Regions from separate parts of the Streptomyces sp. NPDC056160 genome, predicted to be linked through region 1. Evidence: riboswitches for the same ligand, from Rfam matches in the RefSeq annotation. Region 1 holds a riboswitch; each other region holds the start of a gene.
What was found. A riboswitch is a leader RNA that binds a small molecule or an ion and turns the genes downstream of it on or off. The one in region 1 is predicted to bind cyclic di-AMP.
Positions count from the first base shown of each region.

Region 2: linked by a shared signal. The riboswitch ahead of ACFC02_RS12220 (transglycosylase SLT domain-containing protein) and the one ahead of ACFC02_RS33045 (transglycosylase family protein) in region 1 are both predicted to bind cyclic di-AMP.
Region 3: linked by a shared signal. The riboswitch ahead of ACFC02_RS00760 (M23 family metallopeptidase) and the one ahead of ACFC02_RS33045 (transglycosylase family protein) in region 1 are both predicted to bind cyclic di-AMP.

Region 1 is NZ_JBHJUW010000126.1:4,586-14,578, forward strand. Features, by position in the region: gene ACFC02_RS33030 (DUF501 domain-containing protein) at 1-297, opposite strand, end outside; gene ACFC02_RS33035 (septum formation initiator family protein) at 324-800, opposite strand; gene eno (phosphopyruvate hydratase) at 964-2,244, opposite strand; gene ACFC02_RS33045 (transglycosylase family protein) at 2,570-3,313, opposite strand; cyclic di-AMP (ydaO/yuaA leader) riboswitch at 3,318-3,483, opposite strand; gene ACFC02_RS33050 (transglycosylase family protein) at 3,666-4,841, opposite strand; gene ACFC02_RS33055 (cytochrome P450) at 5,121-6,407, opposite strand; gene ACFC02_RS33060 (nucleoside triphosphate pyrophosphohydrolase) at 6,518-7,543, opposite strand; gene ACFC02_RS33065 (SurA N-terminal domain-containing protein) at 7,739-8,386, opposite strand; gene ACFC02_RS33070 (glycoside hydrolase domain-containing protein) at 8,557-9,387, opposite strand; gene ACFC02_RS33075 (hypothetical protein) at 9,812-9,993, shown strand, end outside.
Region 2 is NZ_JBHJUW010000025.1:60,643-70,635, forward strand. Features, by position in the region: gene recQ (DNA helicase RecQ) at 1-891, shown strand, start outside; gene ACFC02_RS12205 (M56 family metallopeptidase) at 1,257-2,195, opposite strand; gene fahA (fumarylacetoacetase) at 2,491-3,702, opposite strand; gene ACFC02_RS12215 (HAD family hydrolase) at 4,055-4,861, shown strand; gene ACFC02_RS12220 (transglycosylase SLT domain-containing protein) at 4,872-5,366, opposite strand; cyclic di-AMP (ydaO/yuaA leader) riboswitch at 5,371-5,563, opposite strand; gene ACFC02_RS12225 (polyprenyl synthetase family protein) at 6,237-7,247, shown strand; gene ACFC02_RS12230 (outer membrane lipoprotein carrier protein LolA) at 7,554-8,798, shown strand; gene ACFC02_RS12235 (ABC transporter ATP-binding protein) at 8,832-9,833, shown strand; gene ACFC02_RS12240 (ABC transporter permease) at 9,820-9,993, shown strand, end outside.
Region 3 is NZ_JBHJUW010000001.1:147,046-157,038, reverse strand. Features, by position in the region: gene ACFC02_RS00770 (PrsW family intramembrane metalloprotease) at 1-74, shown strand, start outside; gene ACFC02_RS00765 (aldo/keto reductase) at 131-1,075, opposite strand; gene ACFC02_RS00760 (M23 family metallopeptidase) at 1,165-2,268, opposite strand; cyclic di-AMP (ydaO/yuaA leader) riboswitch at 2,280-2,437, opposite strand; tRNA gene ACFC02_RS00755 (tRNA-Met) at 2,831-2,904, opposite strand; gene ACFC02_RS00750 (dihydrofolate reductase family protein) at 2,951-4,132, opposite strand; gene ACFC02_RS00745 (mannosyltransferase family protein) at 4,288-5,580, opposite strand; gene ACFC02_RS00740 (hypothetical protein) at 5,719-6,264, opposite strand; gene ACFC02_RS00735 (SigE family RNA polymerase sigma factor) at 6,275-6,781, opposite strand; tRNA gene ACFC02_RS00730 (tRNA-Lys) at 7,096-7,168, opposite strand; gene ACFC02_RS00725 (amino acid permease) at 7,292-8,860, opposite strand; gene ACFC02_RS00720 (DEAD/DEAH box helicase) at 8,996-9,993, opposite strand, start outside.

The sequences.
Region 1 (9,993 bases):
GGCCGCCGCCAGCTCGGGATCGGCGGCCAGCCGCTCGGTCATCTCCTTCATCACGCCGTCGGCCTCCAGCGTGCCGATCGCCGACGCGGCCCGCGGGCACGTCAGGTAGTACAGCGTCGGGAAGGGCGTGCCGTCGGGCAGCCGCGGGGCCGTCTCCACGACGTCCGGCTGCCCGCACGGGCAGCGGTGCGCGATCGCGCGCAGCCCGCGCGGCGGCCGTCCGAGCTGCTGCTTGAAGGCCTCGACGTCCGCGTCGGTGGGTTCGGTGCGCGGGGTGGGCGGCGGGGGCGTTTCCATGCCTGTGGGGAAATCTCTCTGTCGGTTCACTGGTGGGCGGCGTCGGCCTTGTCGACGCCGTACCAGACGTTGGTGTACCAGGGGCGGCGGGCCGCCCCGTGTTCGGCGCGGGAGCGCTTGACCGGGCCCGGCTCGACCATGGTGTAGCCGGTCTCCCCGGGGAGCACGTAGTGCAGCCGCTGCCGGATCTGCTGCTCGGCGTAGGCGTCGTCCCGCCAGCGCGCCTTCAGGTCGCGCAACTGCTCGACCCGCTGCTGTGCCTGCGCCTTCTGCCGCCTGAGGTCGGCGATGTCGGCGCGCTGGGCGACGTACTGGCGCATCGGGTAGGCAAGGGCGACCACCAGCGAGCACACGACGAGCGCGAGCAGCGCGGCGCGCCCGGTGAGCCGGGACCGGCGGGCCTGCCGCCGGGTCTGGGAGCGGTAGACACGGGCCGCGGTCTGCTCGCCGAGCAGCCTGAGCCTGGTCGCGGTGGAGAACCGGTCCCGGTCCTTCACGGCCATCGTCGCGCCTCCCGTTGGTCACCTCGTACGTGCCGCACACGCGCGTACGTCCCCGGACACGGTACGGGACCGGGTGCGGGGACGTACGGACGACTGGCGAAGCCTCACCCTTTGCGGCTCGGCCCGGCCGTGGTGCGGCTCAGCCCTTCAGGCGTGGTGCGGCTCAGCCCTTGAAGCGCGGGAAGGCGCTGCGGCCGGCGTACACCGCGGCGTCGTCGAGGATCTCCTCGATGCGCAGCAGCTGGTTGTACTTGGCGACGCGCTCGGAGCGGGCCGGGGCGCCGGTCTTGATCTGGCCGCAGTTGGTGGCGACGGCGAGGTCGGCGATGGTGACGTCCTCGGTCTCACCGGAGCGGTGGGACATCATGCACTTGAAGCCGTTGCGCTGGGCCAGCTCGACGGCGTCCAGGGTCTCGGTCAGCGAACCGATCTGGTTCACCTTCACCAGCAGGGCGTTGGCGGTGCCCTCCTCGATGCCACGGGCCAGGCGCTCGGGGTTGGTGACGAACAGGTCGTCACCGACGAGCTGGACCTTCTCACCGAGCTTGTCGGTGATGACCTTCCAGCCGGCCCAGTCGTCCTCGAACAGCGGGTCCTCGATGGAGACCAGCGGGTAGGCCGCGACCAGCTCCTCGTAGTACTCCGTCATCTCGGCGGCGGAGCGCTCCTTGCCCTCGAAGAGGTACTTGCCGTCCTTGTAGAACTCGGAGGCGGCGACGTCGAGGGCCAGGGCGATCTGCTCGCCCGGGGCGTAACCGGCTTCCTTGACGGCCTCGAGGATGAGGTCGAGGGCCTCGCGGTTGGAGCCGAGGTTCGGGGCGAAGCCGCCCTCGTCGCCGAGGCCGGTGGCCAGACCCTTGTTCTTCAGGACCTTCTTGAGGGTGTGGTAGACCTCGGTGCCCCAGCGCAGGGCCTCGGAGAAGGACTCCGCGCCGATCGGGGCGATCATGAACTCCTGGATGTCCACGTTGGAGTCGGCGTGCGAGCCGCCGTTCAGGATGTTCATCATCGGCACCGGCAGCAGGTGCGCGTTGGGGCCGCCCAGGTAGCGGAAGAGCGGGAGGTCGGAGGCCTCGGAGGCGGCGTGGGCGACGGCGAGCGAGACGCCGAGGATGGCGTTGGCGCCGAGCGAGCCCTTGTTGTCGGTGGCGTCCAGGTCGAACATGGCCTGGTCGATCAGGCGCTGCTCGGTGGCGTCGTAGCCGACCAGCTCCGGGCCGATCTGCTCGATCACGGCGAGGACGGCCTTCTCGACGCCCTTGCCCTGGTAGCGGTTCGGGTCACCGTCGCGCAGCTCGATGGCCTCGAAGGCGCCGGTGGAGGCGCCGGACGGGACGGCGGCACGACCCGTGCTGCCGTCGTCGAGGCCGACCTCGACCTCGACCGTGGGGTTGCCTCGGGAGTCCAGGATTTCCCGGGCTACGACGACGTCGATGGACGGCACGAGCATCTCCTTCGTGGATGTGACGCTGAAAGTGCGGGGCGGCTGCCTTGCGGCGGTGCCTTGCGACTAGAGCCTAACCGTCCCGGGCCGCCGGTCGGCCGACCGACCGTCCCGTGGACAGGGTGACGGTACACATTGTTCCAGTACGGAACAAAGGGCGCGGGGACGGGGACACGAACGGAAAGCGAAAAAGCCCCGCCCCGGTGCGTACGGGGGAACACGCACCGGGGCGGGGAGCCCGTGGGGACGGGGGGGTGACCCCACGCGGCCTCCATGATGGGGGCCGCGCCTGGGGAGGGCCTGGGGCCCTGCTAGCGGGCCGCTGTCACTTCAGGTGCAGCTGCTGGCCCGGGTAGATGAGGTCGGCGTCGTCGACGATGTCCTTGTTCAGGTGGAACAGCTTCTCCCAGCCGCCCCGCACGCCGTGCTCGGCGGCGATGGAGCTGAGGGTGTCGCCGGCTGCCACCTTGTACTCGCCGTCGCCCTTCTTGACCTTCTTGCCGGTCGGGGTGGTGACGGTCTTCTTCGGGGCCGGACGCGTCTCGGAACGGTCGGCGGCACGCTGCTCGGTCGAACGGGTCGAGGTGCTGCTCTTGGAGCTGCTGCTCGACGAGGACGACGAGGACGACGAGGAGGAGGACGAAGAGGAAGAGGAGGACGACGAGGACGACGACGAGCTGCTGCCGCCGCTGGAGGAGGCGCCGGACAGGCCCTTGCCGCAGACCGGCCAGGCACCCTTGCCCTGGCCCGCGAGCACCTTCTCGGCGACGGAGATCTGCTGCGACTTGCTCGCCAGGTCGGCGCGCGAGGCGTAGGCGGTGCCGCCGTACGCGGCCCAGGTGGAGTTGGTGAACTGCAGGCCGCCGTAGAAGCCGTTGCCGGTGTTGATGGACCAGTTGCCGCCGGACTCGCACTGGGCGACCGCGTCCCACTCGGAGGAGGTGGCGGCGGAGGCGTTGCCGGCCGCCATCAGCGGGCCGGCGACGGCGACGCCGGTGACACCGGCGAGTGCGATGGCGCGGGTGGCCTTGGACGGACGACGATGCTTGCCCTTGCCGGAAAACAGCATGGAAGGATCCCCTCACCGACGCCTGCGAGGTGAGCTGTCGGGTTCGGGCCGGTTGAGTTGCCCGGCCGTGCCTTTGGGGAGGCACGGCTTCACCCCCAGCCGCTCCGGTCGACTTCCCGGCGCGGCACTTACCTTGGGTCCCCCGCTCCTGCCTACGGCGCTCGAAGCGACGACTGTTCCCGTACGGCCGCTGGCAGGATTCGGCGTTGCGGCAGCCGGGGCTCGCGGTGGCGAGCGGTCATGACCGTAGACAGGTGATCCGCCGGATTTCAAAGACGATCAGGGCTTCTGAGACTCATCCCACACTTTCACCGAATGGGACATTCGGCGCGAAGTGTGACCTGAACTCCCCCTATTTCTGGGTGTTTTCAGTGGGGACATCCAGGCTCTGACCGGCGACGATGTGGTCGGGGTCGGCGCCGACAGCACCCTTGTTCGCGTCGTAGAGGGCGTGCCATCCGCCGTGGAGGTCAAGGGAGTCGGCGATGGACGTGAGGGAGTCACCGGTGCGGACGGTGTAGGAGGCGGCGGAGGCGGTGTGTGCGGCGCCTCCGTCACGAGAGGCGTGCCGGCCGCCCGTACGGCCCTCCGTGGCGCCCTCGTCGGCGCTGCCGCCGCGGTGCCGGCCGCCGCCGAGCGCACCGGTGTCGACGAGGGCCGAGGAGCCGGCGGTCTGCCTGTAGTCCTCGGCGGAACCGGAGTTGCCGTAGCCGCCGGTGTCGCCGGCGCCCGCCGAGGGGGTGCCCTCGGACGTGCCCGGTGCGTGGGACGTGTCGGACTTGGACGAGTTGCCCTGGTTCGGAGATGAAGAGCCCGAAGTATCCGAGGAGCCCGAAGAGTCCGAAGAGCCCGAAGGGGAGGGCTTCGTGGTGGAGTTGCCCGGCGCACCGGTCCCGTGTGACGAGCCGGCAGTCCCGTCGGTGTTCGCCGAAGGGTCGGACGAACCGGACGAGTCGCCCGCACCGCTCTGCGAATCATCGGACAGACCGGGGTCGTTCACGCCGGAGCTGTCGGAACCTCCTGAGCCGTCGGAGTCGTCGGACCGGCCGGTGCCGTCGGAGGTTCCGGATGATCCCGACGTTCCGGATTTCCCACTCGTTCCGGTTGATCCGGAGGAGTGCGACGAACCGGAGGACCCGTTGGCGCCGTTCGAGCCGGACTTCGAGTTCGAGGACGACGAGTCGCCGCCCACGCCCGTGTCGACATGGGCCGCACCGGAGCTCTTGGTGAGCCCGGTGAGCAGACCGCAGGTGTGCCAGGCGCCGGGCCCCCGGTCGGCGAGGATCTTCTCGGCCACGGCTATCTGCTGGGAGCGGCTGGCCTGGTCGGCACTCGGCGCGTAGGACAGGCCGCCGTACCTCTCCCAGTCGTCCTGGGTCAGCAGCAGACCGCCGTAGTAGCCGTGGCCGTTGTCGGCGCTCCAGGAGCCGCCGGTCTCGCACTGGGCCACCTTGTCCCACGTGGTGCCGTCGGCCGCGCTCGCGCCACTGGCGGCGACCAGCGGGATGGCGATGGCCGATCCGGTCACTCCGGCGGCGACGATGAGGGCCGGAGCCTGACGGGGGCGACGGTGACGACCGTTCCCGGAGAGCATGCGGAGACCTTTCGCACGACAGCAGTGACCGCGCGGCGGCGGGGCGGGGACGCCCCGGCGTCACGCTGATGGGTGAAAGTATCGGGTGACGATCACTTGTCACAAGTTAATGCCGCGCAGATCACGTGAACATCACATAGTTGAGCGTGTGTCATCTTTACTGCTGCCGGCACGGGGTGTAGAGCCCCCCGGGGGATCATTTTCCGGCCACTGTCAGGCGGGCGGTGCCGGGGTGAAACGGACAGGCAGGGTCCGCAGTCCGCGCATGATGAGTCCGCCGCGCCAGCGCAAGTCGGCCGGGTCCGCGTCGAGTTGCAGGTCGGGCAGCCGGGTGAGGAGGGTGGCCAGCGCGGTCTGGCCCTCCAGGCGGGCGAGCGGGGCGCCCAGGCAGTAGTGGATGCCGTGGCCGTAGCCCAGGTGCTGGTTGTCGCGGCGGCCGAGGTCCAGGGTGTCGGGGTGGGCGAACCGCTCCGGGTCGCGGTCGGCGGCGGCGAGGACCACCAGCACCGGATCGCCCGCGGCGATGTCCTGCCCGCCCAGGGTGAGCGGCCGGGTGGCGAACCGCCAGGTGGCCAGTTCCACCGGCCCGTCGAAGCGCAGCAGCTCCTCCACGCCGGTCTCCAGCAGGCCGCTGTCGCCACCGGCCAGGGACGTCTGCAGCCGCTCCCGCTGGCCGGGGTGGGTGAGCAGGGCGTACGTGCCGTTGCCGATGAGGTTGACGGTCGTCTCGAAACCGGCGAACAGGAGGATGAAGGCCATCGCGGCGGCCTCGTTCTCCGTGAGGTGCTCGCCGTGGTCGGAGGCGCGGATCAGGCCGGAGATGAGGTCCTCGCCCGGGGTGGGCTCGGCGGGCAGGGCCTCGCGCTTGCGGTGGATCAGCTCGGCCAGGTAGCCGCGCATCTTCTTCACCGAACGGGCCACCCCGCCCCGGGGCCCCTTGCCGTGCCGGATCATCATGCCCGCCCAGTCCCGGAAGTCGTCCTGGTCCTCGCGCGGGACGCCGAGCAGGTCGCAGATGGCGTAGATGGGCAGCGGGAAGGCGAACTCGTGGATGAGGTCGGCGGTCCCGCGCCCGGCGAAGGAGGCGATGAGGCCGTCGGCCAGCTCCTGCACGCGCGGCGCGAACTCGGCGACCCTGCGGGGCGTGAACGCCTTGCTGACCAGGCGGCGCAGCCGGGTGTGGTCCGGCGGGTCGATGTTGAGCAGATGCGTCATCAGCTCGGCCTTGCGCTCGCCCGGGATGCCCGTCTTGCCCTTGGCGTGCGCGGGCTCGTCGTGGTGGGCGGGGTTCTTGGACAGCCGGGAGTCGGCCAGGGCCTGCCGGGCGTCGGCGTACCGGGTGACCAGCCAGGCCTCCACTCCGCTGGGCAGCCGGGTCCGGTGCACGGGGGCGTGCTCGCGCAGCCAGGCGTACGCGGGGTAGGGGTCGCTCGCGAATTCCCAGGTGAAGAGAGGGGGCGGGGTGGTGGCGGAGGAGGGGGTGTCCGGCTGGTCGTGCATGGGGGCGACAGTAGTCGCCGGGGGTGCAAGGGCGCAGAGGTGGCGTCGTCGGGTGGGGGCCGTGGGGGGGGGAGCCGGCCGTGCGGTTCCCCGCGCGCCTCGGGGGAACTTCAGTCCTCCTCTCCCTTCTCCTCCCCCCTCTCCTTCTCCGTCTCCTTCTGCTTGATCGCGTCTCTGTAGGCGCGCGCCGCAGCTCGCAGGGCTGTTTCCGGGTCGGTGCCCTCCGCCTCGGCGCGGGCGGCCAGGGCCAGCAGTTCGTAGCCGATGTCCTCGCCCTGGGGCAGCGGTACGTCAAGCCCCGCCGTGCGCGCCCGGGACGCGAGTTTCGCCGCGAGGGCGAGGCCGGGCTGGTGGAGGGGTACGCCGTCCGTGACGGACGCGCGCTGCTTCTCCTCGGCCTTGGTGCGCCGCCAGTGCTCCTTGACCTCCTCCGGTGTCGCGGCGCTCTCCTCGCCGAAGACGTGCGGATGGCGGTGGATCAGCTTGGCGACGATGCCGGCGGCGACGTCGTCGACGGAGAACGGGGCCTCGGGGTCGTCCTCGGCGATCCGGGAGTGGAAGACGACCTGGAGCAGGACGTCCCCCAGCTCCTCGCGCAGTGCGTCCCGGTCGCCGTCCTCGATCGCCTCGACCAGTTCGTACGCCTCCTCGATGCCGTACTTCGCCAGGCCCTGGTGGGTCTGCCGGGACGACCACGGGCATTCGGCGCGGATGCGGTCCATGACCTGCACCAGGTCGAGCAGGCGTGCGCCGGGCAGGTCGTAGGAGGCGGGGAGCAGTTCCAGTTCCGGCATGGCGAGGCGGCCGGAGCCGGCGAGCCGGGCGAGGCCGTCGGTGAGGGCGGGCTCACCTTCACCCGTCGCCACGACCACGACCGTACGACCGCCGGCGCAGGCGCCGACCAGTTCCTCGGCGCTGGGCGAGGCCTCGGCCACGGTGACGCCCGCCTCGCGCAGATACGGCAGCTGCGGGTGCGCCCCGTCCGCGCACAGCACCCGGTCGGCCGTGCGCAGCGCCTGCCAGGCGGGCCAGGACAGCAGGCCGGGGGCGACCCGGTGGCTGGTGGTGAGCAGGACGATGCGTCCGGCGGGGGCGGTCCCGGTGGCCCCGGTGGTGTGGGCGGAGGTCGTGTTCACGCTTCGAACGTAACGCACGCCGCCGACGGCCCGAGGAGTTGTCCACAGGCCGGGGCCCGCGTGCGCCCCGCCGGTCAGCAGGCTGTCCGCCCGGCGGCGGCATGCGTCAGTCCGTCTGCTGCGCGGCGGGCGTGCGTCAGGGCGTCCGCTGCGCGGCGGGCGCGCGACAGGCCGTCCGCTGCGCGGCGGCGTGCGTCAGGCCGTCTGCTGCGTGGCGGGCGGCGTCGAGACGTCCCGCAGCCACGGTGTCTTCGCCGCGACGCCGCCCTTCTGCACGTCCCAGGCGCCGTAGCGCGGGTTCACGTCGACGTGGAGTTCGCGGGAAGCGGCGGACAGGGCGTTCCAGAAGGCCGGCCGGCTGGGGTCCGTGTGCAGTTTCGCCGCGAGCTTCTGCGCCTCGACCTGGAGGCGGAGGTTGTCGTCCAGGCGCTGCGGCGCCACCCCGTACTGCTGCAACCAGGCCGTCTCCAGCGCCTTGGTGCCGCCCGCCTGCTGTTCGAGTCCGGAGCGCATCGTCTGCACCTCCCGGCCGTCGGCGGTGACGCCGGCGTCCCGGGCGGCCTGGTCCAGGACCCGGTCCAGCACCATCTGGTGCAGGGTGTCCCGGTTCAGCGTGCCGGTCCGGGCGACCGCCTGCTGGTACTGGCTCTCGTCGGCCACCGCCGCCCGCTGCGCCCGGCGCACCTCGTCCACCCGGCTCTGCAGTTGCGCGACGGTGATCCGCTCTTTGCCCACGACGGCCGCGGCGCCGGGATGCGCCTGGCCTCCGCAGGCGGTGAGGACGGGGGCCGCGGCGACGATCGCGGCGGACAGGACGAGCGCGGTGCGACGGCGGCGGTGCAAGTGAACCTCCCGATTGGAGATTGTGCGACGGTGCACAAAGTCTTGCGGTGATCGATGGTAGGCAGCGGCCGTGCTCCGGCCAAGCCATTGGACCAACGATTCACCGCGACTTCGGGCACCGTCGCGTCACTCTCCGCCGCGCGCGAGCCCGTGCGTCGCGCCGCGAGGGGTCAGCCGACGATCGCCACCGGAGCGTCCCACGCGTCGCGGTCGACGGTGAGGGTGTAGCCGCGGCGCGTCTCCTTGCTGTTCACCAGGTACTGGTGGGCCCGGCTGTGGTCGGTGAACTGGGTCCTGCCGAAGGGCCAGTCCGCGGTGGTGGTCTCCTTCTTGTCCCACAGCGCGTACCAGAGGTTGCCGGGCAGGTCGGTCTTGCTGCCCGCGGTGGCGATGGCCTTCGCGCTGGAACTGGTGAAGCCGTAGAAGCCCGCGCGGTAGGTCTTGGCCCGCAGTTGCTTGTCGAAGGCCCGGACGTAGGCCAGCACCGCGTCGTTGCACGACTTGTTCGTGACGTCGTACGGCTCCATGTCGAGGTAGATCGGGCTGCCGGCCTTCATGCCGAGCGCGGACGCCTTGGCCACGGCGTCCTTGGCGTCTGCGGTGCCGAGGGAGCCGGCGTTGGAGGCGGTGAGCTTCTCCGGGTTGGCGCTCTTCTGGCACGGAGGCTGGGCGCCGACGTAGAGCGGGACGAGCTTCCAGCCCGCGGAGCTGACCGACTTCACCCAGGAGGAGGTGAGGTTGGGCTGGGCGCAGCCGCGGTTCCGGCCGCCGACGTAGACCGCGGCGGCGCCGTAGTAGCCGTCGGTGCGCCAGGCCTTCATCGCGTTGAGCGAGGGCGCGGTGCAGGTGTCGAAGGCGCGGCCGGTGAACGTCTTCTGCGCGGGCCAGCCGGTGGCGGCCATCGAGGTCTGCGCGGCGATGCCGCCGCCCGCGACGACCGCGGCCCCTGCCACCGCCCAGGTGATGTACCTGCGCTTCTTGGAATGCCGGTGCTCGGCCATCCCCACCCCTATGTTCTTGGCGTGCGCGTGCAGTACAGGCGCACGGGTGTGCTGGAGCGCGTACGGCGGTGGTCATGCGACGTACGTCCGCTGGAAGTGTCTTCAGGTCCCCTGGCGTGGCGCGCACGGTCAGTCCGCCGCCGCTTCCCCGCGCCTGAAGCGGATCGCACGCTAGCCGATGCCGGTTGTGCGAACGGGAAACATAATCCCTCCTGCGTCACACTTTTTCCCCAAGCGACAGCAAAATCGGCCGCCTTGTCGATCGGGGACACCGGAGACACGTCGAGCCGCCTGCAAGGCGGCTTCCCGACCGCTGGGGCACCCGGGGTCTTTGCGAGACCCGCCCTTCGCCCCGTGGCTTAATCTTGCCCCCTGCTGTGTCCGTGCCCGACCGGGGCGGACCGTGTGGGGGGATGAGATCGACGTGGAGAAACGCCTCGAAGCCGGCTGGTTCCAGCGGATCGCCTGGGTGGTCCTCGCCTGGGGCTCGCTGGGCATGCTCATGTGGGTGCCCTTCCTGTACGTGGCGATCCGCCGGGGGCGGGGCTCGGACTGGGGGGCGTTCGCCTCGTTCCTGCTGTACGAGTGCGTGACGGTGGCCTGGAT
Region 2 (9,993 bases), on a different contig from region 1:
GACGAGGCCTTCCGCCGCCGGGCCGCCGCCCACCTGGACTCGATGCTCGCCCTGTGCGAGACGGCCACCTGCCGCCGCGGACAGCTCCTCGCCTACTTCGGCCAGGACCCCGACCCGTCCGGCTGCGGCAACTGCGACACCTGCCTGACCCCGCCGGAGACCTGGGACGGCACGGTCGCCGCCCAGAAGGTGCTGTCCACGGTCGTCCGGCTCCAGCGCGAGCGCGGGCAGAAGTTCGGCGCCGTGCAGATCATCGACATCCTGCTGGGCAAGCGCACCGGCAAGGTGATCCAGTTCGACCACGACCAGCTCTCCGTCTTCGGTATCGGCACGGAGCTGTCCGAGGGAGAATGGCGCGGCGTCGTACGGCAGTTGCTGGCGCAGGGCCTGCTGGCGGTCGAGGGCGAGTACGGCACGCTGGTGCTGACCGACGCGAGCGGCGCGGTGCTGCGCGCCGAGCGCGAGGTGCCGCTGCGCAAGGAACCGAAGCGGCCGGCCACCTCGCGGTCGGCCTCGTCCTCCTCCGGGCGGAGCAAGGGCAAGGCCGCCGTGGCCGAGCTGCCCGAGCACCTGCTGCCCGCCTTCGAGGCCCTGCGCGCCTGGCGCGCCGAGCAGGCCCGCGAGCAGGGCGTCCCCGCGTACGTCATCTTCCACGACGCCACGCTCCGCGAGATCGTCACGGTCTGGCCGGACTCGGTCGCCCAGCTCGGCACGGTGGGCGGGGTCGGTGAGAAGAAGCTCGCGACGTACGGGGAGGGCGTGGTCGGGGTCCTGGAGTCACTGGCGGCCCCGGCCGGCGACCGCCCAGGCACGGCCCCCGGTGCGGGACACGAACCGGAAGCGGGCGCCGAGTCCGTGCCCGAGCCCGAGCCGGACGACGACTGGATATAGACGGCTGGGCACAGGGGACGGGAGGGCCGAGAGCGGCCGCACGCCGCGTGTTCACCGCGCGCGTGAGGCGTACGCCCTGACATCCGCGTCAGCGTTCGCCGTGGCCGTGGCCGTGGCCGTGGCCGTGGCCGCACGGGCGGGGGCCGGCGAGGCGTGCCGCGTCAGCGCCAGGGCCGCGGCGTTGCGGACGTCCCCGTTGGGGTCGGTTCGCGGAGTGCCTGGCCAGGGCGGGCACGGCGGCTTGTCGACGGCCTTGCCCGGAGCGACGCCGACGCGTCGCAGGGCGCGTACGAGGGTGCCGTCGGTGGCGGAGCCGATGCCGGTGGAAACCTTCGCTGTCGGCCGGGGCCTGCGGGTGCGCCGCGTCAGCCCAGTGCCGTCAGCCCCGGCGCGAACGTGATCAGCAGCGGAAGCAAGGGCACCAGGGCCGCCACGGTCGTGGTCAGCGCTCTGCGCCTGCGGTCAAGCCGAGGCGGGGGCTCCAGGAGGCGGTCCACCCGCTCACCGAGCAGACGGTGGCTGGAGGCACAGGAGAGGACCCCGCGGTGCTGGTTGAGTTCGATCAGGGCGAGAGCGGTGGTGAGGTGGCCGTGGCGGCGGGACGCGGTGTCGTCGGCGGCCAGTTCGACCAGGCGATGGGTCTGGTCGCAGAAGTGCGCGAAGAGCGGGAGACGCGGGAAGCCGGTCGCCAGCGCCGTCGACAGGTGCAGCAGCCAGTCGTGGTGCGCGCGGGCGTGCCCGCGTTCGTGGGCGAGCACGGCGTCGAGCTGGTGGCCCGTCAGACGCCGCAGCGCGCCGGTGGTGACGACGAGCTGGGGCGGGTGGCCGGGCATCCACCAGGCGTCGGGGTACTCGTCCTCCAGCACCAGCATCGGCCCGCGCGCGAGGGGAAGTCCCGCGGGCAGGTCCGGGGCCCGCTCCCGCAGGTGCGCGCGGGCCAGGCCACGGCGGCGGCGGGCCTCGGCCAGTTCGCGACCGAGCATCGCGGTGGTCCAGGCGGCGCCGCACGCCAGCAGCAGAGTGAGGGCGGCGGCCCAGGCCGGCGCGACCGACAGGTCGTACGCGGCGGTCACCGCGGGCGGTGCGGGAGCGAACACCCGGTCGCGCACGGTGTGGAAGACGGCCGCCGCGCCCAGCACCAGGGCGGCCAGGCAGCACAGCAGGACGGTGGCCACCAGGCACTGCCAGACCCACAGTGCGACCACGGGTTCCCGCTCGGGCCACTCCGCCCGGGTCAGAGCGCGGGGAACCGGCACGGCGGCCGTCAGAGCGACGGCGCTCAGCAGGAGCAGGCAGACGGTCATGCCACGGTCTCCGGTCCTGATCGGAGGTGGGCGGATGTCGGGTCGTGCGGTGGGGCGTGCGGTGCGGTGCGGTGGAGCGGGATGCGGTGCGGGGCGTGCTGTGCGGCATGCGATGCGGTGGTGCCGGGAGTCGAGCCGCGGTCGTACGGGCGAGTGGTGCGCGGTGGTGCCGTGCGGACCGTGCGGGCGTGGTGCGCGCGCAGCGCGGGCCTATCCAGTATGACGGGGACGGGCCCCACGAGTCATGGTCCGGCGGCAACCGACCCGCACGGCATCCGTGATGACGACTACGGCGTCACCCCGCCACGATCCGCCCCGTCACCTCTCCCAGCCCCACCCGGGTCCCGTCCGCGCCCGGGGCCCACGCCGACAGCGTCACCACGTCCCCGTCCTCCAGGAACGCACGCTTGCCGTCCGGGAGTTCGAGCGGTTCACGGCCGTTCCACGTGAGTTCCAGGAGCGAGCCGCGCTGGGCGGGCTCCGGTCCGCTCACCGTGCCCGACCCGTACAGGTCGCCGGTGCGCAGCGAGGCACCGTTGACGGTCATCTGGGCCAGTTGCTGGGCGGCCGTCCAGTACATGGTGGAGAAGGGCGGTTCGGACACGACGTGGCCGTTGATCGCGATGGAGATCCGCAGGTCATAGCCGCCGGGCTCCTCCCCGGTGTCGTCCAGGTACGGCAGCAGCTGGTGCGTGCGGTGCGGCGGGGCCAGCCGCGCGTCCTCCAGGGCGTCCAGCGGAGTGATCCACGCCGACACCGACGTGGCGAACGACTTGCCGAGGAAGGGTCCGAGCGGAACGTACTCCCAGGCCTGGATGTCCCGTGCCGACCAGTCGTTGAGCAGGCAGAGCCCGAAGACGTGCTCGCGGAAGTCCGCGAGGGCCACCGGCTGTCCGAGCCGCGAGGGCACGCCCACCACGAAACCGACCTCGGCCTCGATGTCCAGCCGGACGGAGGGCCCGAAGACGGGGGCGGGGTCGGCGGGCGCCTTGCGCTGTCCCGAGGGGCGTACGACGTCCGTGCCCGACACGACCACCGTGCCGGAGCGGCCGTGGTAACCGATCGGCAGATGCTTCCAGTTGGGGGTCAGCGAGTCCCCGGCGTCGGGGCGGAAGATCTGGCCGACGTTGCGCGCGTGGTTCTCGGACGCGTAGAAGTCGACGTAGTCCGCGACCTCGAAGGGCAGGTGGAGGGTGACCGAGGACAGGGGGTGCAGGAACTGTGCCACCGTCTCCTGGTGGGCGGGCACGGTCACCCACGCCGTCAGCGCGCGCCGTACGTCCGACCAGGCGGTGCGGCCCGCGGCGAGCAGCGGGCTCAGGGTGGGTCGCGCCAGCAGGGCGGCGTAGGGGGAGCCGAGCGCCAGTGCCGCCGCGCCCGCGTCGAGGACGTGGTCGCCGAGCCGGACGCCGACGGTCCGTTCCTGCGATCCCGCGCGGGAGAAGACACCGTAGGGAAGGTTGTGCGGACCGAAGGGGTCGCCCTCGGGGACCTCGAAGGGGGGCATCGGGTTCTGCCTCTCTTTCGTCTGCCGTGCGTTCCGTGGGGCGCAGGCGGCGGCCGGGCCACACGGTCATGTGGTCGCGCCACACGTTACGGAAGAGGTGCCGTCTTGGGCAGGGGATAAAGAGTCCACAATGTCCGGATTGGGCTTGCCGGGGCGGCAATTGCGCCTCAGCGCACCCGGCCTCACCACCCGGCACCGACCCGGCACCGACACCGGGTATCACCACCCGGATCGGCCCGGCACCACCGCCCGGCACCGGCTCGGCACCGCCGCCGCACGGGCGCGGTCCACCGGGCACGTGGCCCCGTTCCCGTGCGTCACCCGCGTGGCGGATGATCCGTATTCTCTGATCATGCCCGTTCGCCCCGCCCCCGCCCTCATCGCCACCGACCTGGACGGAACGCTGCTGCGCGGCGACGACACCCTGTCCGAGCGTTCCCTCGCCGCGCTCGCGCGGGTGACGGCGGCGGGCGCACGGCACCTCGTCGTGACCGGCCGGCCGGCGCCGAGGGTGCGGTCGCTGCTCAAGGACCTGGGGTGCACGGGGCTCGCGGTCTGCGGCCAGGGCGCGCAGCTCTACGACGCCGGGGCGGACCGCCTGCTGTGGTCGGTGACGCTGGACCGGGAGACGGCCGAGACGGCGCTCGGCAAGATCGAGGCCGAGGTGGGCGAGGTGTACGCGGCGGTCGACCAGGACGGAGTGGACGGGCTCACGCTCATCGAGCCCGGGTACCGCATGCCGCACCCGACCCTGCCCGCCCGGCGGGTGGGGCGGCGCGACGACCTGTGGCGCACGCCCATCAGCAAGGTGCTGCTGCGCCATCCCGGCCTGTCCGACGACGAGCTTGCGGAGGCGGCCCGCGGTGTGGTCGGTTCCCTCGCCACGGTCACCATGTCGGGCCCGGGGACCGTGGAACTGCAGCCCCGCGGCATCACCAAGGCGACCGGTCTCGCGCTGGCCGCCGGGCGTCTGGGGCTGGGGCCCGAGGGCACCCTCGCCTTCGGGGACATGCCGAACGACATCCCCATGTTCCGGTGGGCCGCCCGTGGGGTGGCGATGGCCGACGCCCATCCGGAGCTGAAGGCGGTCGCCGACGAGGTCACCACGTCGAACGAGGACGACGGCGTGGCCGTCGTCCTCGAGCGACTGTTCACCTGACCCGGTCGGCTCAGTACGCGCTGTAGACGTTGTCGATGGAGCCGTAGCGCGCTGCTGCGTAGTTGCAGGCGGCCGTGATGTTGGAGACCGGGTTGTAGATGTCGAACGAGGTGCCCGACACGTGGTAGGCGTTGAAGGTCGGCTGGATGACCTGGAGCAGGCCCTTGGACGGGATGCCCGCGGCGGCGTTGGAGTCCCAGTTGTTGATGGCCATCGGGTTGCCGGACGACTCGCGCATCACGTTGCGGTAGATGCCGTTGTACGTGCCGGGGATGCCCTTCTGGCCCATGATCGCGAGCGACTCGCGGATCCAGCCGTCCAGGGTGTTCGGGTAGGCGACGGTGCTCGCCGCCGTGGCGGTGGTCGTGGCCGTCGTGGTGGTGGCCGCGGAGGCGCTGGCGGCGCCGATCAGGGGCAGGGCGAGGACGGCGGCACCCGTGCCGGAGACGGCGAGGGTGCGGACGAGGCGAGCGGTGCGGGAACGGCGCTGACCGTTTGCGTGCATGGCGGATTCCTCTCCGTCGCCTGCGAGGTGAGCTGTCGGGTTCGGGCGGGGAGGTGCCCGGCCGCGCCCCATAGGGCGCGGCTTCACCCCGAGCCGTTCCGGCGCGGCGTACGACGTAGGACGACGTACGGCGCTCCGGCCCGGCGACTTACCTGGGTCCCCCGCTCCTGCCATGAGTGGTTCGGTCGATGGATATCGGGCGGTGGCAGGATTCGGCGGTCCGCCCGACTGGCCGGGAACGTATGCGAGAGCACATGTCCCGAACAAGTACCTGATTCACACATCGCCCTAGTTGACCTTGTTCTGGGGCGTTTCGGGTGCTTGATCCTTTGCAGTTGCCAAGGGTCAACTGGCTTGCGGGGGAAGGGGAGCTGGGGCTGTCCGGGGGGTGACGGGGCGGCGGTGTGAGCGTGACTCAAGTCACGGAATAATCCGCCGAGGAGCATTTGCGGCCAAGGGGAATTGGAATATCAATAGGGGTAAATCGGACTCACGATGGCGGGGGTGAAGCGGAGGCGAGGGGGAATCGGGAACAAGGATGCGGGGCGGGTCGTGACGTGACGAGTGGAAGGGTGACGGTCGTCACGCTTGGTGAGGTCGTGGCCCTGTTCGTACGTATGTATAGGCGAGGGCGGGTTCCGGGGAGGAGTGAGGGCAGGGAGGGGGGCGGGTAGGGAGGAGGGAGTCGATAAATATCTGTTCATATGTGGTGATCGAAAACATATCGGTCGTGATCCGATACCACCTGGCCTGTATCGGTGGGCGCTATCGGTGATCGAAACGTGACCGGATACGCTGACTTGAGTGATGGCAGCGACCTATCGACAAACCGTGTAACGCCAGCAGACACCAGCAGACAGGAGACCCCTCGTGACCGTCGTCGGGCCGTTCGGGCTGAGCGTGCGGGACCAGGCTCTCGAAGCCGATGTCCAGGCCGGGTTGGCGGCTGTCGAGGAAGGGCTGCTCGAAGCCACCAAGAGCGAGGTCCCGTTCATCACGGAGGCCGCTCAGCACCTCGTCAAGGCCGGCGGGAAGCGGTTCCGTCCGCTGCTCGTGATGCTCGCGGCCCAGTTCGGTGACCCGTACGCGCCGGGGATCGTGCCGTCGGCCGTCGTCGTGGAGCTGACCCACCTGGCCACGCTCTACCACGACGACGTCATGGACGAGGCCGCCGTGCGGCGCGGAGTGGCCAGTGCGAACACCCGCTGGGGCAACTCGGTGGCGGTGCTCACCGGCGACTTCCTCTTCGCCCGGGCCTCGCAGATCCTCGCCGACCTCGGACCGGAGGCCGTCCGGGTGCAGGCCCTGGCGTTCGAACGGCTGGTCACCGGGCAGATCCTGGAGACGGCGGGCCCGCAGGACGGCAGGGACCCCGTCGAGCACTACCTGGACGTACTGGGCGGCAAGACGGGTTCCCTGGTGGCCGTGTCCTGCCGGTTCGGCGCGATGATGTCCGGGGCCGACGAGACCGTCGTCGACGTGCTCACGCAGTACGGGGAGCGGCTCGGCGTCGCCTTCCAGCTGGCGGACGACGTCCTGGACATCGCCTCCGACTCCCACGAGTCCGGCAAGACACCGGGCACCGACCTGCGCGAGGGCGTCGCGACACTCCCGGTGCTGCGGCTGCGCGAGCGCGCGGCGCGGCTGGGGCTGGCCGAGGACATCGCCCTGTGCGAACTGCTCGACTCCGACCTGAGCGACGACGCGCGGCATGCCGAGGCGCTGGCGGCGCTGCGCGCGCATCCGGCTCTGGAACAGGCGCGCCGCGACACCGTCCGGTACGCGGAGGAGGCGCGGGCCGCACTGGCGCCGCTGCGCGAGTGCGACGCGAAGGCGGGGCTGCTCCAGCTGTGCGACGCGGTCGTGCACCGGGCCGGCTAGCCGGGCCCGCACCTCCAGGCGACACCGGACAGCGGCTACCGGCCACCACCGGCCCGGCCCCGCTCACCTGGGCCAGAGGGCGGAGTCTCCACCCCGACCCCTACGGGGTGGTGGAGACTCCGCCCTTGTGTGTCATACCGCAGAGGTACACGGAGTTGGCTCCGGGGTCTGACGCTTTCGCGCGGCCGATTTGGTCAGATGGAAGCACGGACCACACCACTCCTCACCGATTCGGGTGAGAATGGCGGCTTGGGGTGGGAGAAGTGCACACGGGCAGCCGCCGCCGACGACGGAGGTAAGGCACACATGGCACCGTACGAATCCGACGACAGCAGGGACGCCGCGGAGGCCGACGGCAGGCACTCGGTGCGCCGCAAGGCCGCGCGCTACGTCGTCCCGGTCGCGGTGGTGGGGGTGGCGGCGGCGACCATCGGGCTCGTCCCGGCACTCGCCGACTCCGGTGACCCCCACCTGCCGAAGATCACCGCACAGCAACTGATCGAGAAGATCGCCAAGTCGGACGTCGAGCGACTGTCCGGCACGGTCAAGATCACCACTGACCTCGGCCTGCCGAACCTCGGCGGTCTGGAGAGCAGCCTCGCCTCCGGCGCCGTCAAGGGCGGCGGCGACGGATCGTCCGCCGACCCCACCTCCAAGCTGACCGGGCTGATCTCCGGCACGCACACGCTGCGCGTCGCCGCCGACGGCCCGGACCGGCAGAAGCTCTCGCTGATCGAGAGCGCCGCCGAGTACAACCTCATCCACAACGGCAAGGACATCTGGGGCTACGACAGCAAGTCCAACGAGGTCTACCACGGCACCGCCGCCCAGGACGGCACCGAGGGGAAGGACCGGAAGGTCCCCGCAACGCCCAAGGACTTCGCCGACGAGGCCCTGAAGTCGGTCGACGACACCACGTCGGTCACCGTCGACGGCACCGCACAGGTCGCCGGGCGGGACGCCTACAAGCTGGTCATAGAGCCCAAGCACGCCTCCGGCACCACCGTCGGTGCGATCAGCATCGCGGTGGACTCCAAGACCGGGATGCCGCTGAAGTTCACGCTGACCCCGGCGAGCGGCGGCGCCGCCGTGGTCGACGCGGGCTTCACCCAGGTCAGCTTCGCCGCGCCGGCCGCATCCACGTTCGACTTCACCCCGCCCAAGGGCGCGAAGATCACCGAGGAGAAGGACGGCAAGGCGGGCGAGCACGGGCTCAAGCCCGGCGCCCCGCACCAGGACGTCACCCCGCCCAAGGACTTCTCGCAGGACAAGGGCCTGGGCAAGGACGGCGTGAAGGTCATCGGCAAGGGCTGGAACTCCATCGCCGCCTTCGACACCGGCGGCAAGGGCGGCCTCCCGGCGAGCCACTCCGGCAGCGGTGACCTGAGCGGCTTCCTGGGCTCGCTCGGCGACCACGTGAGCGGCAAGTTCGGCAAGGGCACGGTCTTCTCCACCCGCCTGGTCAACGCTCTGATGACGGACGACGGCAAGGTCTACGTCGGAGCCGTCACCAAGGACGCCCTGGTGAAGGCGGCGAACACCGGGCGTTGAGCACGCCGGAGACTCGACGGAGCGGGGGAGCCGATGGACGACGCGGACGGCGGGCGCGCCCGTGAGAGCGGCGGCGGGCGAGGCCGTGACGGCAGTGACGGTGACGGCAGTGTCATCCGCACCCGTGCCCTCACCAAGCGCTACCGCGGCGGGCAGCTCGCCGTCGACGGTCTCGACCTGACCGTTCCGGCGGGCAGCGTCTTCGGCTTCCTCGGTCCGAACGGCTCCGGCAAGACCACCACCATCCGGATGCTGATGGGGCTCATCGAGCCCACGTCCGGCACCGCGCGGGTCCTGGGGCAGCCCATGCCCCGGTCCGCGCGCACCGTGCTCCCGCACATCGGCGCGCTGATCGAAGGACCCGCCCTGTACGGCTTCCTCTCCGGCCGGGACAACCTGCTGCGCTACGACGCGGCCGACCCGACCGCCGACCCGCGCACCCGGCGCGCCCGGACCGCCGCCGCGCTGGACCGGGTCGGCCTGACGGCGGCCGCAGGCAAGAAGGCCAGGACCTACTCCCTGGGGATGAAGCAGCGCCTCGGGCTCGCCGCCGCACTGCTCCGGCCCCGCAGACTGCTCGTCCTGGACGAGCCGACCAACGGACTCGACCCGCAGGGCATGCGGGAGATCCGCTCCCTGGTGAGGGAGCTGGCCTCCGACGGCACGACGGTCTTCCTCTCCTCCCACCTCCTCGACGAGATCGAGCAGGTGTGCACGCACGCGGCGGTGATGACCCGGGGCCGGCTCGTCACGCAGGGGGCGGTGGCCGACCTGGCCGCCGGGGCGCGCGGCCGGCTGGTGGTCACCACGCCCGACGGGACGGAGGCGGCCCGAGTGCTCAAGGAACGGGGCATCGGCGACATGGTCGTCACCGAGGACCGGGTGACCGGCGAGCCGCCGGCCGGCGAGCTGGCCGAGGTGAACGCGGCGCTGGTGGCGGCAGGTGTCCGTGTCCGCGGTTTCGGAGTCGAACGCGCCTCGCTGGAGGACGCGTTCGTGGCACTCACCGGGGAGGGATTCGATGTCGCGGACTGAGGCGGCGGGCCTGACCGGGCCACCGGTGCGCGGGGCGGTCGGAGCGCACCCGGACCCCCTGTGGACCCTCGGCCTGCTGCGCAACGAGCTGACGGCCACCTTCCGGCGCCGGCGCACGCTCGCCCTGCTGGGCGTGCTGGCCGCCGTGCCCGTCCTCGTC
Region 3 (9,993 bases), on a different contig from region 1:
AGGGTCCGTACGGGCAGCAGAGCCCGCACGTGCAGCCTTCGTACGGGCAGAGTCCGTACGGGAGTCATCGGTGAGCCACGGGCCGTGAGGCCGTGAGACCGCGCAGCCAGGGGGCCGTGGTCCGCGAGGCTCAGGCAGATGCCCGGGTGAGCCGCGCGACCTCTTCGTCCGTGAGGTCCAGCTCCGCCACCGCCAGCAGGGCGGGGAGCTGTTCCACCGTCCGGGCCGAGGCGATCGGGGCGACCACCGTCGGCTGGGCCGCCAGCCAGGCCAGGGCCACCGTGGCCACCTCGGTGCCACGGGCACGGGCGACCTCGTCGAGCGCGGTGAGGACCTTCTGGCCGCGCTCGGTCGCCAGGTGCTTGGCGGCGCCCCCGGCGCGCGGGCTGTCGACCGTCGCGCCCGGCCGGTACTTGCCGGTCAGGAAGCCGGATGCCAGTGCGTAGTACGGCACGGCGGCAAGGCCTGCCCGCTCGGCGAGGTCTCGCAGGGCGCCCTCGTAGGTGTCACGGGAGACGAGGTTGTAGTGCGGCTGGAGCGCCACGTACCGCGCGAGTCCCTCGCGCTCGGAGAACTCCAGCGACGCGGCCAGGCGCTCGGCGGAGATGTTGGAGGCGGCGATGTGCCGGACCTTGCCCGCCTTCACCAGTTCGTCGAGCGCGCCGATGATCTCCTCGACGGGTACCTCGGGCTGGTCGAAGTGCGTGTAGTAGAGGTCGATGTGATCGGTTCCCAGACGCTGGAGGGAGGCGTCGGCCGCGGCCCTGATGTTGGCCGCGGACAGGCCCTGGAAGTCGGGGTGCTGGCTGACCTTGGTGGCGATGACGACGTCGGAGCGGTTGCCGCGCTCCTTGACCCACTTGCCGATGATCGTCTCGGACTCGCCTCCGTGGTTGCCCTCCACCCACGCCGAGTAGGAGTCGGCGGTGTCGATGAAGTTGCCGCCGGCGGCCGTGTAGGCGTCCAGGACCGCGAAGGACCGCGCCTGGTCGGCGGTCCAGCCGAAGACGTTGCCGCCGAGGGCGAGGGGGAAGACCTCGAGGTCGGACGGGCCCAGCTTGCGCAGAGAAGTCATGCCCCACATCAACGACCAAGGCGGAGCGCTCCATTCCGCGCCCCGCCGGTGGCCGGCGCAAAGCTTGCGCAAACCACCCGGTCGGACCGTCAGGGAGTGAGGCCCTTGCCCTGGAGCCACGCCATCGGGTCGATGCCGGCGGCCTGGCCGTCCGGGTGGACCTCCAGGTGCAGGTGGGGGCCTGTGACGTTGCCGGTGGCGCCCACCCGGCCGATGACCTCGCCGGTGCTCACCTTCTGGCCGGCCGTGACGTTGATCGACGACTGGTGGCAGAACCACAGCTCGGTTCCGTCGTCCAGGGTGAGGACCGTGCGGTACCCGTAGGCGCCGGCCCAGCCCGCCTCGGTGACGGTGCCGCTGTGGACGGCCTTGATCAGGGTGCCGGTGGGCGCGGCGAAGTCGAGGCCGGTGTGGTGCCCGGAGGACCACATGGAGCCGGCCTGGCCGAAGGTCGAGGTGAGGGTGTACGAGGAGGTCGGCAGCGTGTACTGCTTGGCGAGGGCGGCCAGCCGGGCCGCCTCGGCCTTCTTCCGGGCCTCCTCCTCCGCCTTCTTCTTCGCGGCGGCGGCCCTGGCCTCGGCCTCCTCCTTCGCCTGGGCGGCGGCCTGCTCGGCCTGCCGGGCGGCCTTCGCGGCAGCCGCCGCCTCCGTGGCCGCCCTGGTCTTCGCCTCGGCCTGGTTCTGCTGCTGCTCGGCCTGGGCCATGATGCGGTTGCGCAGCGCCTCGCCCGCGTCGGAGGCGTGTTGCGCCGTCGTCCCGGTGGCTTCCGTCGCGTCGGTCGCGTCAGCTTCGTCCGCCGCGCCGGCCTGGGCCGCGGTGACGTCGCTGAGCGCGGTCGCGGAGCCCTCGGGGCCGTCGTGGCCGGAGCCGTCGAAGAGGGCGCCCACGGCGGGCAGGCCGTGCAGGTCGGGCAGAGCGATCGAGACCGGCGGCTTGCCGGTGTTGGCGCTGGCCATGCCACCCGCACCGACGGCCGCTATGACGCCCACGCCGAGCACAGTGGAGCTGCGGGCGAGCCCGCCGCCGCGCTGCTTGGCGACCCGGTGCCGGCCACGGACGGGACGGACGGACTCCTCGGTGGGGTTCCACTCCTCCCAGGGGCCCTCGTCGGGGCGCCGGCCGCCGTAGGCGAAGGGCTCGGTGCGCCGGCTCGGCACGGACGGGGCTTCTGAGGCAGGCCGGTTGGACGCCACGCGGGCGTGCTCCTTTCCTTCCGTCTCGCCTACCGGGTTAGCTGACGGGTTCGGAGCGGGAAGGTCTCCTACGCGCGTCAACCAGCCGTGTGCGTACGGCGGATGGCGCCCGATTCACCCCAAGTTGGTGGTTCCCCGGTTCCCTCGCGGGATTCGGCGCGCGCGCACGGAGCCGCCTCGGGTGACGGCTGGGACGACCGCGCTGCGTTATCGAACGTTAATAGACCCGGGGCTCCGATTCCAAGCCGTCCGGCTTGATCATTAAACCTTTTTGGCCAGGATCTACGTCTCACAGGTGATGAAACCGGGGCAAGTTGACTTGAGTTCAGGCCATTCAAGGGCGCCGTCCAGCCAGGGCGCCTGCATGCGTTTTACTGATGGTGTGTCAGTTGTTATGCGGACGGGGACCGCTCGCTCACGACACGTGACGATGACTCGGGTCGGCATCCGGGGCGATACCCGGGTCGATGCCTCGGACCGACGACCCCGGCCGATGACCCGGCGGCCGGAGAAAAACACTCAGGGCCGGAATTCTCATCGAATTCCGGCCCTGAGTCTTCAGTAGCGGGGACAGGATTTGAACCTGCGACCTCTGGGTTATGAGCCCAGCGAGCTACCGAGCTGCTCCACCCCGCGTCGGTGAAACCAGTGTACGTCATTCTGGGGGTGGAATGCACACGCGTCACAGCAGGTGGCGGTTGGGCGCCTTGGCCCGGCTCTCGAACTCCGGCAGGACGACGACGTCCGCGCCCTCGCGCGCCAGGACCCCGGTGCCGTCGGCCGACTCGACGAACGTGTCCGGCTCCCGCCAGGCCGTGACCACCCGGCGTACCCCCGCGTCCAGAATCAGCCGGGCGCACGGTCGCGGCCGGGAGGCGCGTCGGGCGCACGGTTCCAGGCTGCTGTACACCGTCGCCCCCGGCAGACGCGGGTCCCCCGGGTCGATCTTCGCGAGCGCGGCCTCCTCCGCGTGCACCACCGGATCGCCGGCCTCGCGCGAGTGGCCACGCGCCAGCTCGGTGCCGTCGGCGGCCACCACCACCGCGCCCACGCTGAACGCCGTCCGCGACGGCGGGCACTCCCCGGCCAGCTCGCACGCGATCCGCAGCCAGTGCCGGTCGGCGGGGGCGGCGTCGCCTCCGGCGCCGGGTTCCGTGGGCTCGTAACGCATGAGGACGACGTCCCCGAGGGCCCGCGTCTCCACCAGCCTCAGCCGCCCCCGCTGGTAGGCGCCCGGCCCGAACAGCCGCGGTGCCCGCGGGTCTCCCACGAGGAGCGGCGCGAGCACGAGTTGCAGCTCGTCGGCGAGGCGCTGCTGGAGCAGCTGGGTGTGCACCGTGCCGCCGCCCTCGACCATCAGCCGGCGGACCCCGCGCACGTCGTGCAGGTGTGCCAGCAGCCGCCGCCAGTCGAGTTCGCCGCCCAGCGGCACGACGGAGACGGTGCCGGTGCCGGTGCCGGAGCCGGTGTCGGCGCCCACGCTCGTGCCGGTGCCGGGGAGGCCCGCACGGCGCAGGCGTTCGGCGCCCTCGTCCGTCGTGTAGACGGTCTTCTCGCCGCCCGTCCGGAAGAAGCGCGCCCGCGGGTCCAGCTCCCCGGAGGCGCTGACCGCGACCTTCAGCGGATGCTCCGGCCGGCCGGCCGCGAGTCGGGCCGCGCGCCGCTCGGGCGAGTTGACCAGCAGGCGGGGGTTGTCGGCGCGCACGGTCTTGGCCCCGACCAGGATGGCGTCCGCGGAGGCCCGTACCGCGTCGACCCGGTCGAAGTCGGCGCGGCCGGAGAGCAGGAGACGGCTGGGGCCGGTGTCGTCCAGGCAGCCGTCCAGGGAGACGGCGGCGGACAGGAGGACGTAGGGGAAGGGCATCGGCGCGCTCTCTCTCGGCGACGGACGGGCTCGGAGGCGTGGGGGCGCCTCGGGCTTTCTACCAGCCCGGCCCGCACGGGAGTGCGCCTTCGGACCGGAGACCGAGGACACCTGGTCAGCCACCGGGTCGGTCACCCCGCCGGTCGCCGGGGCGGTCACCCCGTCCAGCGTCCCGAGGTGAAGGTGACCGCGAGGACGACCGTCAGCGGTGCCACCACGCCGGCGTAGGCCTCCTTCACCCAGCGCCGCCGCAGGCTCCAGTGGGCCAGGCCCGTCCACAGCGGCCACCAGAGCAGGGTGGCGCGCGGCACGGAGAGGTACCAGTACGACGTGCCCAGCGCCCACAGGTTGAGCGCGACGAACACGGCCTCCGGCCAGCGACGGCGGACCAGCAGCACGGCCAGCAGCGCCACGCCGACGGCCATGGCGGCCAGCTCCAGCTGGAACTCGACGGCGTACCCGGTGCTCTGGAGGTGGCCGAAGGCGTTCTTCCAGGTGTTGCGGAAGGCTTCGGCGGGGCTGTGGAAGTCGCGGTACCAGCCGCGCTCCTCGGCGTGTTTCCAGGCCATCCAGTCCCCGGTCCGCACCCGCAGGTAGCCGGTGTACGCGGCGGCGGGCACCGCCGGCAGCAGGCACCAGCCCAGCGGGCGCAGCCGCCGGGGCAGCGAGGGGCCGCCCGCCCGGCCCTGTGCGCGCACGACGATCAGGAGTTCGACCGCGATCGCGGCGGCCAGGAACAGGCCGCTGATCCGTACGGTGGTGGCGGCCGCGCCGAGGAGAGCGGCGAGCGGCCAGTTGCGGTGCTTGGCCGCGAGCCAGGCCGGGAGGGCGAAGGCGAGGAAGAGCGCCTCGGTGTAGCCGGCGGCGAGGAACACCGCGGCGGGCGAGAACAGCAGGAGGGTGGCGGCCCGCGGACCGGAACCGTCGTCGGCCGGCCGGCCGAGTCCGGCGATCCGGGCCAGGGCCACCACGGCCACCGCGCCGCTCACCAGGGAGATCAGCAGCCCGGCCACGGTCCAGTTGGGAACGACGGTGTGGACGGCGCGCAGCGCGAGGGGGAAGCCGGGGAAGAAGGCGACCCGGTTGTCGTGCGGGGGATCCAGGCCCGGGAACGGGTCGAAGTAGCCGTACTGGGCGATGTGCTGGTAGTGCACCCAGTCCCACTGCTCCCAGCGGGACAGCCAGGTGGCGGGCGTCTTGTCCGAACCGGCGGCGGGGGTGAGCCAGGCGCTGGCGTAGGCGACGAGCCACAGTCCCAGGCGGGTGAAGAGGTACAGGCGCAGTACGCGCAGGTCGGTCGGGGTGAGCCGGCTGGTTATTCGCCGCAGCAACGGCCCGCCGGGCGGGGCGGACCCGGTGGCGGAGGCCGGGTCCGGCGCGGGGGTGCCGTCCGCCCGAGGGGTGCCCGGGGTGCCCTGTGTCTCGGTGGCGGGCAGGGTCGTGGTCATCGGGCGTCCGTTCCTGGTGGGGTACCGGGCGGGCCGGCGGGAAGTGGTGGGAGGGACCTGTGTCCGGGGTGTGTGGGCGGGGGCGGGTCCAGTGCTGTGACCGGAAAGGTTCACCGGCTCGCGACGCCCGGCACGGCCCTAGCCGGGCGGCCCGGTGAGAGAAGAACTGCTGGGCGGGGGCGCCGTCCTCGGGGGCGGGGTGTGGGAGGCCGACGAGGAACTCGTCGCCGACCCCGTCGTCCCCGTCGTCCCCGTCGTCCCTGCCGTCCCCGTCGTCCCTGCCCTCTCCGTCGTCCCCGTCGATCCCGGCGGCCGGGTCAAGGACGACGGAGAGGTGCTGTCCGGCCACGGCCGGCCGGACGTGGCGACCGAGGTGGGCGTGCCGCTCGGGGACTGCCGCGGTGACGGTGACGTCCCCGGCGAGGAGGGGGAGGGCAACCGGCTCGAGGCGGGACGCGGGCGGGGCGCGCTGGGCTCGACGTCGACACGCGTGCCGGGCAGCAGGAACACACCGACGCCGACTCCGGCGACCGCCAGGAGCGACCCGACGGCCCGTTGCGCCCTGCGCGCCCTGCGGCGGGCCCGTACGCCGGCCCACAGGCGTTCGCGGTTCCGGGGTTCGAAGGGGGTGTGCTCCTCGGCGGCGCGCATCATCTGCGTCAACTGCCGTTCGAAGTGGTCCATGGTCTCTCCTTCAGCCCACCGACTCGCTGACGTCGTCCAGGAGCTGCCTCAGGCGTGCCACTCCGCGCGCGGCGTGCGACCTGGCCGTGCCCACCGGGCAGCCCAGCGCGTCCGCCACCTGCCTCTCGGAGAGGTCCTGGTAGTAGCGCAGCACCACCACGGCCCGCTGCCGCGCCGGCAGCCGGGCCAGTGCCGCCTCCAGCCGCGAGCGCTCCGCCACGGTCGCGGAGACGTCACCCGCCACGGGCGTCTCGGGCAGTTGGTCGACGGGGCGCTCGCCCCACCAGCGCCGCCGCGCCGAGCGGGCCGCCGCGCGCGCCATCACCCTGCGGACGTACGCCTCCGGCGCCTCGTGGGCCACTTTCGGCCACACGAACCAGAGTTTGACGAGGGAGTCCTGCACCAGGTCCTCCGCCCGGTGCCGGTCACCGCCGGTGAGCAGCCGGGCGAGGTGGAGCAACGCCGACCAGCGGGCCGCCACGAACTCGTCGAACTCACCGGCCAGAGCCTGCCGCATCCACACCGTCCCGTTCCCGCCCATTGCCTACACCTGGGGACAAGACTGTGGCAGGGCCAGTTCTATGCACTCACCCGCTGTGATCCGGGTCACCGCACGGCCGGACGCGGCCGGTTGCCCAAGGCGCCGCTCCCCGGACGAGGTTGACGTCGTTCGTCGAGGCGCGGCGCGGACACCGGCCAGGAGCTGCCCGCGACCACGTCGCCACGTCCCACCAGAGCCGGTCACCCCGCACACGCCGCAGCGCCCCGCCCGGTCGGAACCGGTCGGGGCGCTGCGCTGCGGGCCGGGGGGGGACACCCTCCCCGCGTCGGTAGGCCCTGTGGGACTCGAACCCACAACCAATGGATTAAAAGTCCACTGCTCTGCCAATTGAGCTAAGGGCCCGGGCGACGTTGCTCCCCCGAGCATAGCCCCAGGAGGCCGCGTCTTTGATCGGGTATCGGTCGGCGAGGCCCCGACTGCGCCGTACGGGCGCCGGTGGCGGCCGGCCCGGGACCGTATGGCGTCTCACGCCCGGCCCGCGGGTGGTGCCGGGGTGGCGGGGGTGCCGGTGTCCTGGTGGCCGCCGTGGTGGCCGTGGGACGGGTCGAGGAACCAGTGGCGGGCCGAGACGAGCCACCAGAGCGCGGCGGAGCCGAGGACGACCAGGACGGCGACCGGGGCGTAGTTGAAGGTCTGCCAGGTGACCGGGGAGACCTGGGGGAGCATGAAGAGGACCGTGATCACGCCGACCCAGAGCACCGCCACGATCCCGATCGGCCGCGACCAGCGCCCCAGGTGCCAGGGGCCCCGCTCGAAGGCGTCGCCCTTGCGTACCCGCAGCAGCGTGGGGATGACGTAGGCGATGTAGAGGCCGATCACCGCGATCGACGTCACGGCGGCGTACGCGGTCTCGTTGATCAGGTAGGGCAGGCCGAGGACCAGGGCGCCGAGCGCGGCCAGCCACACGGCTGCCACGGGGGTGCGGGTGCGCGGGCCGACCGTGTGCCACAGGCGGGAGAAGGGCAGCGCGCCGTCGCGGGAGAAGGCGTAGATCATGCGGCTGTTGGCCGTCACCGAGGCCATCCCGCAGAAGAGTTGCGCGCCGATCACCACGAGCAGCAGCAGTTTGCCCGCGCTCGCGCCGAGGGCGTCCAGGAGGATCTGGGCGGGCGGGGCGCCGGTCGGGGAGTTCAGCTCTCGGCCGTAGTCCTGGATGGCGTAGGTGAAGCCGAGCAGCAGGACGAAGCCCGCTATCCAGGAGGTCCAGATGGAGCGGACGATGCCCTTCGGGCCGGCCGTGGACGCGTCGCGGGTCTCCTCCGTCATGTGGGCGGAGGCGTCGTAGCCGGTGAAGGTGTACTGGGCCATCAGCAGACCGAGCAGGACGACGTACACGCCGCTGCCCCAGCCCGTGTTGTCCACGTAGTGGGTGAAGACGAAGGACGTCGAGCGGTGGTGGTCCGGCACGAAGGCCAGCGCGGCGACGATCACGGCGACGCCGAGCACGTGCCACCACACGCTGACGCTGTTGAGGAAGGCGACGATGCGCACGCCGAAGGTGTTCAGCAGGCCGTGCAGGAGCAGGATCGCCGTGAAGAGGAGGACGGTCCGGCCGGGGGTGACCCCGAAGCCGAACTGGAGGTTCAGATAGGCGCCCAGGAAGGACGCGGCGCCGAAGTCGATGCCGGCTGTCACCGCCACCTGGCCCAGCACGTTGAACCAGCCCGTGAACCAGGCCCAGGCGGCGGCCGAGCGCGGCGGCGCCAGGCGGTGGGCCCAGAAGTACAGGCCGGCGGAGGTCGGGTAGGCCGAGCAGATCTCGGCCATCGACAGGCCGACGAACAGGGTCATCAGGCCCACGCCCACCCAGCCCCAGGTGATCACGGCGGGGCCGCCGGTGTTCATCCCGAAGAGGTACAGCGTCAGACAGCCGGACAGGACGGAGATGATCGTGAAGGAGACCGCGTAGTTGGCGAACGCCGACATGCGGCGGGCGAGGACCTGCGTGTAGCCGAGCTGGGCCAGCCGCTCCTCGTCCGAGGGGCCGCCGGCCCCTGGCGCCGGCTCTGACGCTCTGGCGTCGTCATCTGTCATGCCCCCAGCAATTCCCACACCGGGGGTGTGACATGCATCACCCGGCAAGCCGAAAGGGCCCGTACGACCGGTGTCGTACGGGCCCTCTCGAGTCAGCTCACAAGCTGTCAGCCGTTGCGGTCAGCCGTTGCGCCGTCAGCCGTTGCGCTTCCAGCGCGGCTTGTCCTCGCGGCGGCCGAAGGAGCCGCCACCGCGGTGGTCGTCGCGGCGGCCGTAGGGGCGCTCGTGGCCGCCGGTACGGAAGCCGGGACGGTCGCCCTGGCGGTCACGGTTGAACGGACGGTCGCTGCCGCGGTGCCCGCCGCGCTCGTCGCGCCGCGCCGGACGGTCGTCACGGCGGAAGCCACCGCGGTCGTCACGACGGTCGTCACGGCGGTCGAAGGAGCGGGGAGCGCGGTCGCGGTCGCGGTCGTCGCGGCGGAAACCGCCCCGGTCGTCACGCCGCTCGAACGAACGGCCACCACGGTCCCGGTCCCGGTCGCGGTCGAAGGAACGCTCACCGCGGTCGTCCCGGCGGAAGCCACCGCGGTCACCACGGTCGCGGTCGAAGGAACGGCCGCCGCGGTCGTCCCGGCGGAAGCCACCGCGGTCACCACGGTCACCGCGCTCGCTCCGGTCGCCCCGGTCGCCCCGGTCGAAGGAACGGTCGCGGTCGTCGCGGCGGAAACCGCCCCGGTCGTCACGCCGCTCGAACGAACGGCCACCACGGTCCCGGTCACGGTCACGGTCGAAGGAACGCTCACCGCGGTCGTCCCGGCGGAAGCCACCGCGGTCACCACGGTCACCCCGCTCGTCGCGCCGCTCACGGCGGTCGTACGACGACGGAGCCGCCGTACGCTCCTCACGCTCGCCCCGCTCCGCGCGGTCGACGTCCTGCGCCGCGGGCTGCTCCGGCACCGACACCTCGGCGGACCGCTCGGCCGCCGCCTGCGCCTCGGCCACCGCCGCCTCCGGGTCCTCGCCGCGCTCGCGGGCGACCCGGGCGACCAGCCGGTCGGCCTCGTCGCGCAGCTCGGACGCGCGCCGCTGCGCCCGCTCCAGCTGCTTGGTGAGGTGGGAGACCTCGCGCTCGGCCTGCTGCGCGGCGTTGCCCGCGGACTCGGCCTGCACCTCGGTCATCGAACGGGCGCCGG